One region of the Kitasatospora sp. NPDC052868 genome, then DNA from elsewhere that is predicted to be linked to it. Evidence: riboswitches for the same ligand, from Rfam matches in the RefSeq annotation. Region 1 holds a riboswitch; each other region holds the start of a gene.
The links. A riboswitch is a leader RNA that binds a small molecule or an ion and turns the genes downstream of it on or off. The one in region 1 is predicted to bind cobalamin.

Region 1 (4,196 bases):
CCGAGCGGCTGGTCGTCGCGGACGAAGGACCAGGCGAGCATGGTGACCGGGCCGGTGAGCATGCCCTTGACCGGACGGTCCGTCTGGTCCTGCGCGTAGCGGAACCAGTCGACGGTCATCGGGTGCGGGCGGGAGATGTCGCCGGCCAGCACCGGCGGGCGGACGTAGCGGGTGCCGTAGGACTGCACCCAGCCGTGCTGGGTGGCCAGGTAGCCGCTCAGCTGCTCGGCGAAGTACTGGACCATGTCGTTGCGTTCGGGCTCGCCGTGGACCAGGACGTCGAGGCCGGCCTTCTCCTGGTAGGCGATCACCTCGCGGACCTCGGCCCGCATCCGGTCCTGGTAGGTGCCGGCGTCGATCCGGCCGGCCCGCAGGTCGGCGCGGGCGGTGCGCAGTTCGGTGGTCTGCGGGAAGGAGCCGATGGTGGTGGTCGGCAGCGGCGGCAGGTCGAGGCGGGCGCGCTGGGCGGCGGCACGTTCGGCGTAGGCCTGGTCGCGGCGGGCGTCCCGGGCGGTGGTGGCGCCGACCCGGGCCCGGACGGCCGGGTCGTGGGTGAGTGCCGAGGCCGCGCGGGAGGCCAGTCCGGCCCGGTTGACGGCGAGTTGGGCCGTGATGGTGTGGGTGCCCTCGCGCAGGCCGCGGGCCAGGGTGGTGATCTCGGCGGTCTTCTGGCGGGCGAAGGCCAGCCAGCGGGCGACCTGCGGGTCGAGGTCGCGCTCGGCCTCGGCGTCCAGCGGGACGTGCAGCAGGGAGCAGGACGGGGCGACGTCGACCCGGTCGGCGAGCCCGAGCAGGGTGCCGAGGGTGGCGAGGGACTTCTCCAGGTCGTTGAGCCAGATGTTGCGCCCGTCGACCACGCCGGCGATCAGGCGCTTGCCGGGCAGGCCGCCGACCGCGGCGAGGTCGTCGAGGTTGGCGGCGGCGGGGCCGGTGAAGTCCAGTGCGAGGCCCTCGATCGGGGCCTTGGCCAGCACCGGGAGGGCCTCGCCGAGGCGGTCGAAGTAGCCGGCGACCAGCAGCTTCGGCCGACTCGTCAGGGCTCCGAGCTCGCGGTAGGCGCGGGCGGCGGCGTTGAGTTCGGCCGGGGTGCGGTCCTGGACCAGGGCGGGCTCGTCCAGCTGCACCCATTCGGCGCCGGCCGCGCGCAGTTCGCCGAGGAGCTCGGCGTAGACGGGCAGCAGCCGGTCCAGCAGGGTGACCGGCTGGAAGTCGGCCGCGACGCCGGGGGCGGGCTTGGCCAGCAGCAGGTAGGTCAGCGGACCGACCAGGACGGGGCGGGCGGTGAGGCCGAGGCCGAGGGCCTCGCGCAGTTCGCCGACCGGCTTGGCCGGGTTGGCGGCGAAGACCGTGTCCGGCCCCAACTCGGGTACCAGGTAGTGGTAGTTGGTGTCGAACCACTTGGTCATCTCCAGCGGCGCCACCTCCTGGGTGCCGCGCGCCATGGCGAAGTAGCCGTCCAGCGGGTCGGCGTCGACGGCCGCGCGGTGCCGGGCCGGGATCGCGCCGACGGCGACGGTGGTGTCCAGCACGTGGTCGTAGAGCGAGAAGTCCCCGGTGGGGACCTCGGAGACGCCGGAGTCGGCGAGCCGCTGCCAGGTGTCGCGGCGCAGCCGCGCCGCGGTGGTCTGCAGGGCCTCGGCGCCGACCCGGCCGGCCCAGTACCCCTCGATCGCCTTCTTCAGCTCCCGGTTGGGGCCCTGCCGCGGGTAGCCGTGGACGGTGGCCTGCGGGGCGGTGGTGGAGGGGGTGGCGGCAGCGGTGGTGGAACTCGATGACACGGAACTCTCCTTCGCGAGTCGCGCTGCGATCCCGGGAGAGCACGAGGACGTGAAGGTACGACAGTGGGTGCGCGACACCAGGATGTGCCCGCCCGCTCCGCCGACCCGCCCACGAGGTCACCGAGATCTCCGCGTGCGGGGTGCACACGGGCAGTGGCAGGTCTTCGGACTCGTCGGCACGTCCGCCTGAGTCAGGCGGACACCTACTGGCCGTCGCTTCCCAGGCCCCTCGGGGCCCAGTGCATGTGACGGCGGTCGTTCCCACTCACCGCTGCGGGGCAGTCCCGGATTCCCACCGGGTTCCCTCTTACGACGCCGTGGCTGGAGGACACGGCGAACCGACTGCACCTCCACCCTAGGGCCCGCGAGCCCCGCCCGTCACGACCGGGTCCGGATTCCGGACGGCCGCGCGGTCCGGGGCGCACGGGCACGACGACGGCCGCGCGGGCGCGTCCCGGGCGGCGCTGGAGCCCCCCGATGCGGTTAGGCTAACCTTACCTCGTTGTCTCGCAAGCCTGTCCGACAGCCGCCGCGCTCCGACCCCAGGGAGAACGTCCATGCCACCCGCCTTCAGCCGCGTCCCCAGACCGCGTCGCACCGGCCTGGACGCCGCCAAGTCGGCCGCCACGAAGGCGCGGTGACCCGTGGCATCGATATCCACCGAGGAGTTCGAGGGCCGGACCGCCCTGGTCACCGGCGCCGCCCAGGGCATCGGGGCCGCCGTCGCCCGGCTGCTGGCCGATCGCGGGGCCCGCGTCGTGGCCTGCGACCTCTCCCCCTCCGGGCCCTCGGTCCACCGCCTCGACGTCACGGACGCCGAAGCCGTCGATCGGCTGGTGGACCAGGCCGAGCGTGAGTACGGACCGCTCGACATCCTGGTCAACGTCGCGGGCGTGCTGCACGCCGGACCGGCCATCGAAACCAGCGACGAGGACTGGCAGCGCACCTTCGCCGTCAACACCACCGGGGTCTTCCACACCTGCCGCTCCGTCGGGCGCCGGATGGCCGGGCGCGGCCGGGGCAGCATCGTCACCGTCGGGTCCAACGCCGCCGGCGTCCCCCGGATGAACATGGCCGCCTACGCGGCCTCCAAGGCGGCCACCACGATGTTCATGCGCTGCCTGGGCCTGGAACTGGCCGCCTCCGGTGTGCGCTGCAACCTGGTCTCGCCCGGGTCCACCGACACACCGATGCAGCGCGCGCTGTGGACCGACGACGACGCCGAGCGCCGGGTCCTCGAAGGCGACCCGGCCACCTACCGGGTGGGGATCCCGCTCGGCCGGATCGCCGCCCCCGAGGACATCGCCGAGGCCGTGCTCTTCCTGGCCGGCGACCGCGCGCGGCACGTGACCATGCACGACCTCTACGTCGACGGCGGCGCCACGCTGCGGGCCTGACCCCGACCCGGGCGGCCCGGAAGCGCGCCCCTTCGAGTCCCCTCACCCCGGTGCCCCCGGCACCGGGCAGAACGGAGCACCATGACCACGGCTTCCGAGGCCCGGTCCCCCGTCGCGACCCCGCTGGACGGCAGCGGGCTGCTGGCCGCCTACCGCCCGGCCGCCGACCGGGCCTTCCTCGTCGGCCCCACCCGGACCCTGCTCGCCGAGGGCGTGCACCGGTCCGTCCCCGACCCCGCCGAGGCCGGCCGACTGCTGGCCGCGGCGCGGGCCGAGGGCCGCGACCCGCTCGTGGTCGGCGCGATCCCCTTCTCCCCCGGCCGCCCCGCCGAACTGTTCGTCCCCGAGCGGGTGCTGCGGGCCGAGCCGATCCGCGGCACCCGGACCGCCGCCCCCGCCCGCCCGGCGCAGTCGGCGTGGACCAGGCGCCCCGTCCCCGCGCCCGAGGGCTACCGGGACGCCGTCGCCGAGGCGGTCCGGCTGATGGACGCGGACCGGGAGCTCGCCAAGGTCGTCCTCGCCCGCACCCTGGAGCTCACCTCCCCCGGCGGTACCGACCTCCCCGCCATGCTCGGCCGGCTGCTGGACCGCGACCCGCACGGCTACACCTTCGCCGTGCCGGCCGGCGGCACCGCCACCCTGATCGGCGCCAGCCCCGAACTGCTGGTCTCCCGTCAGGGCCGCCGTGTGGTGTCGAACCCGCTGGCCGGGTCCGCCGCCCGCAGCACCGACCCGGTGGAGGACCGGCGCCGGGCCGAGGAGCTCGCCCGCTCCCCCAAGGACCTCGCCGAGCACGCCTTCGTGGTCGACGCCGTCCGGCAGGCGCTCGCACCGCACTGCGACGACCTCGTCGCCCCCGCGCAGCCCTCGCTCGTCCGCACGGCCGCCATGTGGCACCTGTCCACCACCGTCACCGGGACCCTGCGCGACCCCGCCACCAGCGCCCTGGACCTCGCGCTGGCCCTGCACCCCACCCCGGCGGTCTGCGGCACCCCGACCGACCGCGCCCGGACGCTGATCG
Region 2 (4,196 bases), on a different contig from region 1:
GCCCATGTTGGCGATGTCCCGGTCCCGCAGGTTGATCTCGGCGGGCGAGCCGGCGCCCTCGCAGACCACCACGTCGTAGCGGCCGCGCAGGTCCGCCAGGCACTCCAGGGCCCGCTCCAGCAGGAGGGGCTTGCGGTCGCGGTAGTCCATCGCACCGACCTCGGCGACGGCCCGGCCCAGCAGCACCACCTGGCTGCGGCCGTCCGCGCCCGGCTTGAGCAGCACCGGGTTCATCGCCGCCTCGGGCTCCACCCGGGCCGCCTGCGCCTGCATCGCCTGCGCGCGGCCGATCTCGGCGCCGTCGGCGGTGACGAAGGAGTTCAGCGACATGTTCTGGGCCTTGAACGGCGCCACGGCGACGCCCTGGCGGGCCAGCCAGCGGCAGATGCCCGCGGTGACCACGCTCTTGCCCGCGTCCGAGGTCGTCCCGGCGACCAGCAGCGCGTTGCTCATGCGCTCCCCCTCCGCTTCCGTGCCGTGAGCCCCGGCAGAAGTCCTGCCGGGGGTGCTGCCGTCCGGGCCGGCGTGCGTCGCGCCGTCAGCCCCGTCCGGAGGGCCTGCCCGAGGGCGTGCCCGGCGACCGCCGCCCCGAGGGCCAGCAGCCCCACCCGGCGGGAGAGCCGGCAGGCCCGCTCGATGTCGTCCACCGTCACCGGCCGCAGCTCGCCGCCGAGGACGGGCCGGTGCTCCACCCGGCTCCCGTAGGCCAGCGTGCCGCCCAGCCGCACGCCGATCGCCCCCGCGAAGGCCGACTCGGCCTGGCCCGCGTTGGGGCTGGGGTGCGCGGAGCCGTCCCGGCGCCAGACCCGCCAGGCGGTCCGGGGTTCGGGCGAGGCGGCGACGGTCAGCAGCGCGGTCAGCCGGGCGCCCGGCCAGCCCGCCACGTCGTCCAGCCGGGCCGAGGCCCAGCCGAACCGGGCGTAGCGCGGCGAGCGGTGGCCGACCATCGCGTCCAGGGTGTTGACGGCGCGGAACGCCAGCAGTCCGGGCGTTCCCGCGAGCGCGCCCCAGACCAGGGCGTTCACCACGGCGTCGGCGGTGTTCTCGGCGACCGACTCGACCACCGCGCGGGCGATCTGCTGCTCGTCCAGCGCGCTCGGGTCGCGGCCGCACAGGTGCGGCAGCCGGCTGCGGGCCGCCGCGAGGTCGCCCGCCGACAGCGAGCGGCCGATGGTGCGGGCCTCCCGGGTCAGCGAGGTGCCGCCGAGGACCGTCCAGGTCGCGGCCGCGGTGAGCGCGGCCCGCCCGAGCGGCCGGCGGCCGAGCGTCCGGTCGGCGGCCACCGCGCCGGCCGCGACGGTGCCCACGCAGAGCGCGGTGTAGGCGGCGCCGGCGCCGCGGTGGTCGCGCCAGAGGGGGCGTTCCAGCCGGCCCGCCGCGCTGCCGAAGGCGGCCACCGGGTGGCCGCGCCGCGGATCGGCGAAGCGGGCGTCGGCGAGATGGCCCGCGACGGCGCCCAGCGCGAAGGCGGCGGCGCGGGTCAGCGGGCGCACGGCGGCGGGCAGCCGGGGGCTCGGTCGGTCGGGGCAGCCTGCATCGCGTGCGTGTCCTCACTCAGGGTCCGCGCCCTGGATCGACGTACCGGCGGCGAGAGTCTCCTGGCTTCCGGGTCCGAACGCACCTTCGGGCCTTCCAGCGGCTTCTGACGGCCTGCCGACGGGCACCCCCCGCCCCGCTGACGGGTGAGGAGGTGACTCTCCGAACGTGCTCCCCGGTGACAGTGGCGGGACCGCGCCGGACTCGCACCGGCTTCCTCTGCATGCCTCCGTATTGGCTGAAGGATCCCATCACGGGGCCGAACCGGGAGTCAACCAAGGTCACGGAGGGTTTGGTCACACCCCCCGGAGGTTTCCCGCCGCCTTCCAGCCCCAGTCCCGCCCCCGTCCCGCCCCGTCGCTACCTCCGAGTCACGCCCCCGCAGGGGCATGACAGCCTGTGGGATCGTCCAGCGCCCTGTAGACGCCTACAGCCGCGCTTCGTGTGTTCGGCGGCTGGGGCGCCGATGCACCAAGGCCTACCGTCTGGTCCCATGCGACGCAGACAGCCTCCGGCCGTGCCCCCGGTGCCCTTCTCGCCCACGGCCGCCCGCGCGCACCGCGCCGGACTCGGGCTGACCCCGGCCCAGGTCGCCGAGGGCATGGCGGCGCACGGCGTCCGGCTGCTGCCCTCCCACGTGCTCGGCTGGGAGAGCGGCGAGCTGCGCCCCGCCGAGGAGGAGTTCATCGCCCTGGCCCGGGCGCTCTGGTGCCCGCCCGCCCAGTTGATGGGCACCCGCCCGGCCCGGCTGCGGGACTTCCGGGTCGCCCGGGAGCTCAGCCAGGAGGCCGCCGCCCGCCGGATCGGCATCCCGCTGCGGCACTACCAGGCCGCCGAGGCCACCGGCCGCTGGGACGGCGACGACGAGCAGACGTACGCGCTCGCGCAGGTGCTCGGCCTGACGCTGCGCGAGCTGGTCGCGGTGACGGACCGCCGGGAGGAGCTGGACCAGCGGCTGCGCCAGTGCGTGGACGGCCGCTGGCAGGCGCAGACCCGGGCGATCGGCCGGATCGTGCCGGTGCACGAGAGCGACCTCGCCACGGTGCTGACGGCGCTGCAGGGCGAGTACCAGGTCGCCTCGCACTGGGGCGCCGGCAGCTGGGGCTCCCCGGCCCCGGCGGCCCGCCCGGCGCAGCCGCAGGACCGCCCGGTCGGCGAGCGGTTCTGGGAGCTGCTCGGGCGGCGGCAGACCGACATCCCGGTCTGAGGCCGGTCGGTCCGGCCCCGGGTGACCCGGACGGCCCTGTCCGGTGGCCGTCGCCCGCCCCCGCGAGTGGACTGGGGCTGTCTGTCCGAGCAACTCCCGCCGGGCGTGCACGGCCGGGGAGGCGCCCGGCCCAGTCCGCGATCAGGCCAGTCCGCGATCAACAGAGCGGGGAGCGAGTATGCGTTGGGGAACCGCAGCCGTCGTGGCGGCAGCCGTCGTCGGGACCGGGGCGGCCGTCCTGGTGATCGGCCGGAAGGCGTCCGAGCGGATGGTCCACCCGGCGGCCGCGCGGCGGCCGGCGGGCCCCGTGCTGGTGCAGAGCCTGGCCGCCGGGCGGGCCACCTTCACCCGCAGCCAGGCCAGCGCCCGCCCCGGCCGCTGGGCCGTCGAGTGGGGCGAGGACGGCCACGCGGTGGTCGGCGAGATCCTGCACCAGGACGGGCAGGGCGTCACCCGGCGGCTGGAGCGCGCCGACCGGGGCACCCTGAAGGCCGGTACCGCCGTCCGCTTCACCCCCGACGTCTACCGCGGCGACCCGATGAGCGCGCTCGGGCTGGACTTCACCGAGACCGCCGCGGAGGGCGAGCTGGGCGCCCTGCCCGCCTGGTGGCTGGACGGCAAGCGCGGCACCTGGGTGCTGCTGGTGCACGGCCCGGACACCGACCGCCGGCAGACCCTCCCGGTGCTGCCCGTCCTGCAGCGGTTCGGCCTGCCCGCCCTCGCCGTCACCTACCGCGGCGACCAGGGCGCGCCGGCCTCCCCCGACGGGCTCGGCCACTTCGGCGAGACCGAGTGGCGGGACGTCGAGGCGGCGCTGCGCCTGGCCCTGGACGCCGGTGCGGGCCGGGTGATCCTCTACGGCTGGTCGCTGGGCGCCACGATGGTCCTGCAGACCGCCGCCCGCTCGGCCTGGGCCTCCGCGATCAGCGGCCTGATCCTGGACTCGCCGGTCCTCGACCTGCCGGCCACCGCGCGCCGCGGCGCCACCCGGGCCGGGTTCAGCCCCCCGGCGGCCGAACTGGGCGCGCTGGCCGCCGAGGGCCGCACCGGCGTGGATCTGGCCGACTTCGCCCGGATCGCGGACGGCACCGATCTGCGGGTGCCCACCCTCCTGCTGCACAGCCCGGACGACCCGGTGGCGCCCTGGCGGGCCGCCGCCCGGCTCGCCGACCGCCGCGGCGACGTGGTCGGCCTCCAGGCCTTCCCCGGGGCCGACCACGCGGCCCTCTGGAACGCCGACCCCGACCACTACACCGAGCTCCTGCGCCGCTGGCTCACCCCGCTCCTCTAGGGCCGACCGGACCCGGCCCCGGGACCCCGTCCGGCCGGGTCCGGTCCGCCCCGGGCGGGCCCGGCGCGCTGACCTGGCGTGTTCGTGTCACAAAGATCCGGCCAGGCGGTTTGGCCTCTGTTGCCCGATCTTGTGGACCCGCCGCGGCCCCCGCCCCAAGCC
Region 3 (4,196 bases), 140 kb from region 1:
CTCGGCTCCGATCCCGGCCGCCCAGACCAGCCCCGCCAGTCCGCGCGCGAGCAGTCCGCCCGCGACCGCGCGCGGACCCCACCGCAGGGCGAGGGCCGGCAGTCGGCGGGCGGTGGCGGGCATTACCCCGCCGCGGGCCGCCACCAGCGCGGCGCCCGAGAACAGCAGCGCGGCGAGCGGCAGCACCACCCGCGGGGTGAAGGGCACGTCGGCGTTGAGCACCAGCTGCGACAGCGCCGCGGTGTCCGGCGCCGGCCAGGTGCGGCCGGTGGCCCAGTAGACGTGCAGCAGCCCGTCGGCGGCGAGCACGGTGGCGATGGCGAGCGCGGCGGTACGGCGGCGATTCATGGCGACCCCTCGGATGTCCCGGCAGTGTGTCGCCCCACAGGAGCCGCCCCGGCGGGCGGACGTTCCCGTGGCGAGCGTCACAGTGGAAAGCGGTGCGGACGAGGGAACGTCCGGCGGTTTCGGCGCCTCTGATCGGACGTGGATGGTCCCGACACCCCAACGGATACCGCCGTGCTGGTCCGTGCCGCCCAGCGCGGCGACCAGCTGGCCGTCAGCGAACTGCTGGAGCTGGTCACACCGTACGTGCGCCGGCTCTGCGGTCCGATCGCGCTGGACGACGGGCCGGACGCGACCCAGGAGGCGCTGATCGCGGTGTTCCGCCGACTGCGCCAGCTCAAGGACCCGGCCGCGCTGTTCGGCTGGGTCCGCTCGATCGCCGTCCGCGAGGCGGTCCGGCATGTGCGGCGGGTCGCCCGCTGCGTCCCCGCCGACCTCTCCGAGCTGCCCCGCCCCGGCGATCCGCAGCTCGCCACCGACATCGAGGACGTCCTCGCCCGGCTCACCCCCGAGCACCGTGCCGTCCTGGTGCTGCGCGACATCGAGGGCCTGGACGAGCGGGCCACCGCCGACCTGCTGGGCGTGGCGACCGGCACCGTGAAGTCCCGGCTGTCCCGGGCCCGACTCAGCTTCCGAAGGGCGTGGCAGCAGTGACCGAGCGCATCCCCTGGCCGGTAGCCGACTTCGACCCGGTCCGCCGCCTGCACGTCATCGCCGCCGCCACCCCGGGCGGCGCCGTCCACGAGACGGTGATCGACGTCCCGTTCGACCAGGTCTGGGCGGTGGCCGCGGACCTGGAGGGCCGACTGCCGCGCTGGCTGCCCGACATCCGGTCGGTCCGCCTCGGCGAGGGCCCGGCGGAGGGCCGCCGGCAGGCCCTGGTGGTCGGCCACTCCCGTCTGCGCGCCCGCTTCGACGTCGAGCAGGCGCCGGGCTGGTGCCTGATGCGCAGCCGCTTCCTACTCGGGGGTCTGGCCGCGAGGCCCGAGTCGGACGGCACCCGCTTCGCCTTCCTCGGGGCGTTCCGGCTGCCCGGCGCGGCCCTGCTCGCCCGCGCCCTCCACCCCGTCACCGAGCCGCTGGCGGACCGTTCGCTGCGCCGCTTCGAACGCCTGGTCCGGGAAGGCTGAGGGCGGTCCGGCTCACGGGTCGGTTCCACACCCGGGCGGGACGGCGCCGAGCGCGGCGGAGGGCGGGTCAGCCCGTGGCGGTGGCCGGTCCGGGCTGCTCGATGACGGGCTCGTGGTGCTCGGCGGCGGCGCACTCGTCGAGCAGGGGGCGCAGGGTGTCGTCCACGAGCCGGTAGCGCACCACGCGTCCGTCCTTGTCGCCGGTGACGGCGCCGGCCGTGCGGAGCAGCCGCAGCGCCTGGGAGACGGCCGGATCGCGCATCCCGGTGGCCACCGCCAGGTCGCTGACGGCGAGCGGGCCGGCCCGGTGCAGGGCGAGCAGCAGGGCGAGTCGGCCGGGATCGGCGAGCAGGGAGAACCGCTCGGCCCAGGAGCGGACGTGCGCGGTGTCGCCGATCGCGGCGATGGCCTCGCAGACCCGGTGCCCGTCGATGGTGCGCCGGCCCTCGCGGTCGGCCGGTACGAGATGCATGGGCCCATTCTTGCAGCCGGCCCGGGTGGCCGCCGGGCTGTGATCCTGGACACCTGCGCAGGTGCGCAGCCTTGCAAGGGTGTTGCGAGGGGCCCTACGGTGTTGCCCGCCGTGGTGTTCGGGAAGACCGGTGACGGACCTTCAGAGGTCCCCAGTCCGGAGCGGCCCTCGCCACTGTGATCGGGGGGAGTCGTCCTATCCACGACGCCACTGGGTGCCTCGCGCACCTGGGAAGGCGGGTACGGACGCCCCGTAAGCCAGGAGACCGGCCACGGCATCTCACGAACGTCATTCCACGAGGTGCTGGAGCGTGATCCCACGATGACCCTGCCCGAAACCGCCGCTGCGCCGGCGCCGTCCGCCGTGCTGCCGTCCTTCCGCTGGCGGCGGGAGGACACGATCCGCACGGCAGGGCTCATGGGGGTGATCCTGGCCATGCACGTGGTGGCCTTCGGGACGCTCGTCTTCCTGGTCGCCCCCCAGGAGTACGCGGTCGGCACCCAGGTCTTCGGGGTGGGCCTGGGTGTCACCGCGTACACGCTCGGCATGCGGCACGCCTTCGACGCGGACCACATCGCGGTGATCGACAACACCACCCGCAAGCTGATGGCGGACGGCAAGCGGCCCGTCTCGGTGGGCTTCTGGTTCGCCCTCGGACACTCCTCGATGGTGGTCCTGATGGCCGCCCTGGTGGCGGGCGGCGCCCAGCTGGCCAACACGCTGATGGACGACGAGTCCGCCACCCACAAGTGGCTCGGAGTGGTCGGCACCACCGCCTCCGGGGCCTTCCTCTACCTGATCGGCGCGCTCAACCTGGTCGCCCTGCTGGGCATCCTGAAGGTGTTCCGGTCGATGCGGGCCGGGCGGTTCGACGAGGCGGAGCTGGAGGAGCACCTCAACGCGCGCGGCTTCCTGGCCCGGGTGCTGAACCGGGCCACCCGCTCGATCACCCGGCCCGGCCAGATGTTCCCGGTGGGCATGGTCCTCGGCCTCGGCTTCGACACCGCGACCGAGGTGACGCTGATGGTGATGGCCGGCTCCGGCGCGGCGGCGGGCCTGCCCTGGTACGCGATCGTCTGCCTGCCGCTGCTGTTCGCGGCGGGGATGAGCCTGTTCGACACCCTGGACGGGACGTTCATGAACTTCGCCTACCAGTGGGCGTTCTCCAACCCGGTGCGCAAGGTGTTCTACAACCTGACCATCACCGGGCTGTCGATCGCGGTGGCCTTCGTCATCGGCACGATCGAGCTGGTCGGGGTGCTGCACGAGAAGCTGGATCTGACCGACCCGGTCAGCGGGTGGATCGCGGAGCTGTCGCTGGACAACGTCGGCTACGTGCTCGTCGGCCTCTTCGTGGTGGTCTGGGGCGCGGCGATCGCGTACTGGCGGCTGGCCAGGGTCGAACAGCGCTGGACCCCGTCCCCGGACGGGGCTCCGGCTCCGGCTCCGACGGAGGTCTGAGGCCGCCCGGGGCGGGGGCTGCCCGGTCGGGTCTGCTCGGCGGGCGGATCGGGGTGGGGCTCCGTAGGCTCGACGCATGGCTGATGCGTACGCGGGCCGGCGGGAGCGGCTGAGGGAGCACTGCAGTGCGTCCGGGGCCGATGCGGCGCTGATCACCCGGCCGGCGAACGTCCGGTACCTGACCGGATGCCCGCCGTGCGGGGCGAGTGTGCTGCTCACCCGGGAGCGGGTGGTGCTGGCCCTGCCGGACGACCTGCCGCCGGACGACACCGGGGACCGCGCGATCGGCGAGGACCTCACCCAGCTGCCGGTGGCCGCCGGCGCGGACACCGTGCTGGCCGCGGCCGCCGCGGCCGTCCGGCTGCGGGTCGCGGACCTGGCGGTCGAGGAGCACGACCTGACCGTCAGCCGGCACCGCGCGGTGGCCGGGCTGGCCGAGGGCGTCCGGCTGGCGGACCTGGCGCAGGCCGTCGAACGGCTGCGCGCGGTCAAGGACGAGCACGAGATCGCCGACCTGCGGATCGCGGCCGAGATCGCCGACCAGGCGCTCGGCGAGCTGCTGGAGTCGATCCTCGTCGGCCGCACCGAGCGGCACCTGGCGATGGAGCTGGAGCGCCGGATGATCGACCACGGCGCCGACCGGGCGGCCTTCCCGGTCTCCGTCGGCACCGGCAGCCACTCCGGGCAGCAGGCCCACCAGCCCACCGACCGCCGGGTCGAGGAGGGCGACTTCCTCACCGTCGTGCTCGGTGCCCAGTACCGCGGCTACGGCGTCTCCACCGCCCGGA
Region 4 (4,196 bases), on a different contig from region 1:
CGGCCGGGTTGCGGGGGCTCTCCACCAGGTCGACGTAGTCCAGGACGAAGATCCGGTCGTTCCTGATCGCGGAGACCCCGGCCAGCGGGGGGAAGGACATCAGGAACCTCCGCTTCGCCTCGGCGCCGGTCTCGCCGTAGTTGTTGATCACGATCACCTCGGGGTTGCGCTGCACCACGCTCTCCCAGCCGACGGTGGTCCAGGAGTCGGCGAGGTCGCCCATCACGTTGCTCCCGCCGGCCTTGGTGATGATCTCCTCCGGTGCGGCGAACCGCCCGGAGGTGTACGGCTTGTCCTCGCCGCTGTCGTACAGGAACACGCTCGGCCGCCGCCCGGGCTGCGGTACGGCGGCGACCTCGGCCCTGAACTCCGCGATCAGCCGGTCGGCCCGGTCGCGGACGTCGAAGATCTCGCCGAGGTTGGCCAGATCGGTGTAGAGCGCGTCCAGCGGGGACATCACCCCGCGCTCCGGGCCCCTGCCGCTGCGGCAGGACTCGCTGAGCACGTAGGAGTCGATGCCGAGCCCGGCGAGGGCCTGCGGGGTGAAGCCGTCGGCGTCGTCGAAGCCGTAGTGCCAGCCGGCGAAGACCAGGTCGGCCCGGGCCTCCAGCACGATCTCCTTGGTGATCTGCTGCTTGGAGAGCCAGCTGGTCCGCGCGTAGCCGTCCTTCCAGGCCACCTTGTCCACCTGGCCCTTCTCGTCGGGCATCACGTAGCCGGCCATCCGGTCGGCGAGTCCGAGTGCCAGCATCAGCTCGGTGATGCCGACGTCGTTGGTCACCGCCCGGGCGGGCTTCGCCTTGAAGACCGCCTTGGCGCCGCAGTTCTCGACGGTCACCGGGTAGTGGGCGGAGCCGGCGGCGGCATCGCCGGCGGGGGCGATCTCCGCGCCGCAGGCGGTCAGGGCGAAGGTGAGCAGGGCGGCGGCGGCAACGGCCTTGGTGCGCATGGGAGGTCCTAGGGTCGGTCGAGCCGGTCGAGGCGGTCGAGGAGCAGATGGACGGCGCCGGTCAGCGGATGCCGTACGGGGGTGGCGCGCACGCCGAACACCTCGGCCAGCAGGTCGGGTCGGAGCACTTCGGCGGGCGGCCCCGAGGCCACGATCCGGCCCGCCTCGATCACGTACAGCAGATCGCAGTGGCCGGCCGCCAGGTTGAGGTCGTGCAGCGCGGTGAGCACGGTCGGACCGGCCTCCCGGACGAGCGCCAGCACCTCCAACTGGTGCGCGATGTCCAGGTGGTTGGTGGGCTCGTCCAGCACCAGCACCCGCGGCTCCTGGACGAGCGCGCGGGCGATCAGCACCCGCTGCTTCTCGCCGCCGGACAGGCTGAGGAAGCCGCGCCCGGCCAGGTGGTCCGCGCCGGCCCGGCGCAGCGCCGCGGCGCAGCGCTCCTCGTCCCCGGCGGTCGGTCCGGCGAAGGCGCCGCGGTGCGGGAGCCGGCCCATGCCGACCACCTCGGCCACCGTGAAGTCGAACTCGGCGGAGTGCTCCTGGGGCAGCGCGGCGACCCGCCGGGCGGCCTCGCGCGGGGCGAGCGCGTGCAGGTCGGCGCCGCCCAGCCGGACGGCCCCGGCGGCGGGCCGCAGCGCCCGGTAGACGCAGCGCAGCAGCGTCGACTTGCCGCTGCCGTTCGGCCCGACCAGGCCGACCACCCGGCCGGCGGCGGCGCTCAGGGTGATGTCGTGGACCAGGCGGGTCCCGGCGAGGTCGACCGAGACCCGGTCGAGGTCGATGTCCATCAGCGGCCTCCGAAGGTGTAGCCGCGACGGCGCATCAGCAGCAGGAAGCAGGGCACGCCGAGGACGGCGGTGACCACCCCGACCGGCAGTTCGGCGGGGGCGAGCACCACCCGCGAGAGGATGTCCACCCAGACCAGCAGCAGCGCGCCGGCGAGCGGGGCGACCAGCAGCACCCGGCGGTGCCCGGCGCCGACCAGCATCCGCGTCAGGTGCGGCACCATCAGCCCGACGAAGCCGATCGCGCCGCTGACCGCGACCACCGTGCCGGTGACGGCGGCGGTCACCACGAACAGCTCGCGGCGCAGCCGGTCGGCGTCCACCCCGAGCGAGGCGGCCGTCTCGTCGCCCATCGCGAGCGCGTCCAGCCGTCCGGCCGAGCAGGCCAGGTACGCCAGGCCCGCCAGCACGGTGGCGGCGGCGATCGGCACCGAGCCCCAGGTCGCGCCGCCGAGGCTGCCGAGCAGCCACATCATCGCGCTGCGGGCCGCCTCCCCGCGGGCGGCGCCGAACACCATCAGCGCCGTCACCGCCGAGAAGCCGTAGGACATCGCGGTGCCGGTGAGCACCAGTCGCAGCGGGGTGAGCCCGAAGGCGGACCGGGCGGCGGCGTACACCAGCACCATCGCCAGCAGGGCCGAGCCGAACGCGGAGACCGACAGCGCCCAGACCCCGAGCGAGGCGAGGGCGCCGAGCAGCAGGACGGCGTTGGCGCCGACCGCCGCGCCGGAGGAGATGCCGAGCACGAACGGGTCGGCGAGCGCGTTGCGGACCATCGCCTGGACCGCGACGCCGGTGGCCGCGAGTCCGGCGCCGACCACGGCGGCCAGCACGGTCCGCGGCAGCCGGATCTCCCAGACGATCGCGTACGCGGCGGCCTCCCCGGCCTCCAGCCGACCACCCGTCAGTCCGGCGCCGAGCAGCCGCAGTACCCGGTCCCAGCCGAGTCCGGCGGCGCCCAGGGCCACCGCGCAGACCATGGACAGCAGGAGCGCCGCGGCCAGGGCGGCGGCCAGCGGCACGGCGGGTATTCGGCGGAGCGGTGCGGTCGCTGCGGTGCTCAACGGGGGCGCGCCTTAGCCTCGGGCGGTGGTCCGGGCAGGGTCGGCGGGCCGGGGCACCGGGGTGTGCCGCAGCGCCATCCCTTCGCAGTCCACGGCGAGTTGTCGGGAGGTCAGCGCCCCAGGGCGATCGGGCTCACGGGGCCGGGGCTCCGTTTACCGTTGCGGGTCAGCGCCGGATTCGCACCGGACTTCCCCCTGGGGACGCCCTGGCAGCATAACAAGCGCTCAGGGCGGTCAACCCTTACCGGGTGCCGGGGTGACACCTCCTCGGAGCGTCCCGGAGGCCTGCGCGCGCCGCGGAACGCACGAGCGCCCCCCTCCGGCGGGCCGGAGGGGGGCGGTCGAAGGCGGCTGAGCGGCGATCAGGCCTGCTTGGTCTCCCAGAAGATCTTGTCGACCTCGGCGATGAGGTCGAGCAGGGCCTGGCCGGTGGCCGGGTCCGTCGACGCCTTGGTGGCCGAGGCGGCCTTCAGGGTGTCGTTGATCAGCTGGTGCAGCTGCGGGTACTTCTCGAAGTGCGGGGCCTTGAAGTAGTCGCTCCACAGCACCGAGATGTGGTGCTTGACGGCCTCGGCGCGCTGCTCCTTGATGATCAGGGCCCGGGTCCGGAACGCCGGGTCCTCGTTGGCCTGGTACTTCTCCTGGGTGCCCTTCACCGACTCGGCCTCGATCCGGGCCTGCGCCGGGTCGTACACGCCGCAGGGCAGGTCACAGTGGGCGTGAGCGGTGGCACGCGGTGCAAACAGACGAGAGAACATGGGAGTCCTTCCTTAGATCGTCTTCCCGCGCCCGAGATTACCCCTCCGGCCACCCGGTTTCGCGGTCGGGCAGTCGGCCTAGGGCAAAAGGCGGAGCCGGAACCGGACCAATCCGGACATCGGCGGGTGACGGTCCGTACGGCAGACTGGGACGCGGCGGGCCGGGAGGAGGAGTCGTGGCGCGGATGGTGCAACCGGAGGGCGGCGCCCCGGGGGGTGTCGCCCCGTTCGGGCTGATCGACGTGGCGGGCGACTCGATGGTGCCCACCCTGCGCGAGGGCGACCAGCTGGTCGTCCGGTACGGCGCGCGGATCAGGCCGGGTGCGGTGGTGGTGTTCCGCCACCCGCTCCAGCAGGACCTGCTGGTGGTGAAGCGGGCCGACGCGCGGCGGCCGAAGGGCTGGTGGCTGCTGTCGGACAACCGGCCGATCGACAGCGACAGCCGCAGCTACGGCGCGGTGCCGGACGAGCTGGTGCTCGGCCGGGTGCTGCTGCGGCTGCGGCCGCGCCCGGCCTGGCTGGCCCCGGGTCGACGGCTGGAGCGGCTGCTGCTCCGCGGCCCGCTGGCCCGGGTGCCGGGGCTGGCCCGCCGGCTCGGGGTCTGGGTGGACCCGGACGGCTTCTGAGCGGCCTCAGG

Region 2: it holds a riboswitch for cobalamin, as region 1 does, so the genes downstream of both, ACIGZJ_RS20835 (cobalamin biosynthesis protein) here and metE (5-methyltetrahydropteroyltriglutamate--homocysteine S-methyltransferase) in region 1, are expected to answer to the same signal.
Region 3: it holds a riboswitch for cobalamin, as region 1 does, so the genes downstream of both, ACIGZJ_RS16005 (HoxN/HupN/NixA family nickel/cobalt transporter) here and metE (5-methyltetrahydropteroyltriglutamate--homocysteine S-methyltransferase) in region 1, are expected to answer to the same signal.
Region 4: it holds a riboswitch for cobalamin, as region 1 does, so the genes downstream of both, ACIGZJ_RS07710 (FecCD family ABC transporter permease) here and metE (5-methyltetrahydropteroyltriglutamate--homocysteine S-methyltransferase) in region 1, are expected to answer to the same signal.

What each region holds. Positions count from the first base shown of each region.
Region 1 is NZ_JBITZW010000008.1:25,316-29,511, forward strand. Features, by position in the region: gene metE (5-methyltetrahydropteroyltriglutamate--homocysteine S-methyltransferase) at 1-1,778, opposite strand, end outside; cobalamin riboswitch at 1,916-2,136, opposite strand; gene dhbA (2,3-dihydro-2,3-dihydroxybenzoate dehydrogenase) at 2,432-3,175, shown strand; gene ACIGZJ_RS15490 (isochorismate synthase) at 3,257-4,196, shown strand, end outside.
Region 2 is NZ_JBITZW010000011.1:220,195-224,390, forward strand. Features, by position in the region: gene ACIGZJ_RS20830 (cobyric acid synthase) at 1-453, opposite strand, end outside; gene ACIGZJ_RS20835 (cobalamin biosynthesis protein) at 450-1,493, opposite strand; cobalamin riboswitch at 1,592-1,757, opposite strand; gene ACIGZJ_RS20840 (XRE family transcriptional regulator) at 2,030-2,743, shown strand; gene ACIGZJ_RS20845 (alpha/beta hydrolase family protein) at 2,922-4,034, shown strand.
Region 3 is NZ_JBITZW010000008.1:168,054-172,249, reverse strand. Features, by position in the region: gene ACIGZJ_RS16025 (DUF3995 domain-containing protein) at 1-348, opposite strand, end outside; gene ACIGZJ_RS16020 (RNA polymerase sigma factor) at 520-999, shown strand; gene ACIGZJ_RS16015 (SRPBCC family protein) at 996-1,475, shown strand; gene ACIGZJ_RS16010 (ArsR/SmtB family transcription factor) at 1,543-1,947, opposite strand; cobalamin riboswitch at 2,043-2,236, shown strand; gene ACIGZJ_RS16005 (HoxN/HupN/NixA family nickel/cobalt transporter) at 2,269-3,408, shown strand; gene ACIGZJ_RS16000 (M24 family metallopeptidase) at 3,485-4,196, shown strand, end outside.
Region 4 is NZ_JBITZW010000003.1:280,412-284,607, forward strand. Features, by position in the region: gene ACIGZJ_RS07700 (ABC transporter substrate-binding protein) at 1-949, opposite strand, end outside; gene ACIGZJ_RS07705 (ABC transporter ATP-binding protein) at 958-1,740, opposite strand; gene ACIGZJ_RS07710 (FecCD family ABC transporter permease) at 1,740-2,717, opposite strand; cobalamin riboswitch at 2,906-3,025, opposite strand; gene sodN (superoxide dismutase, Ni) at 3,164-3,559, opposite strand; gene sodX (nickel-type superoxide dismutase maturation protease) at 3,745-4,185, shown strand; gene ACIGZJ_RS07725 (CGNR zinc finger domain-containing protein) at 4,192-4,196, opposite strand, start outside.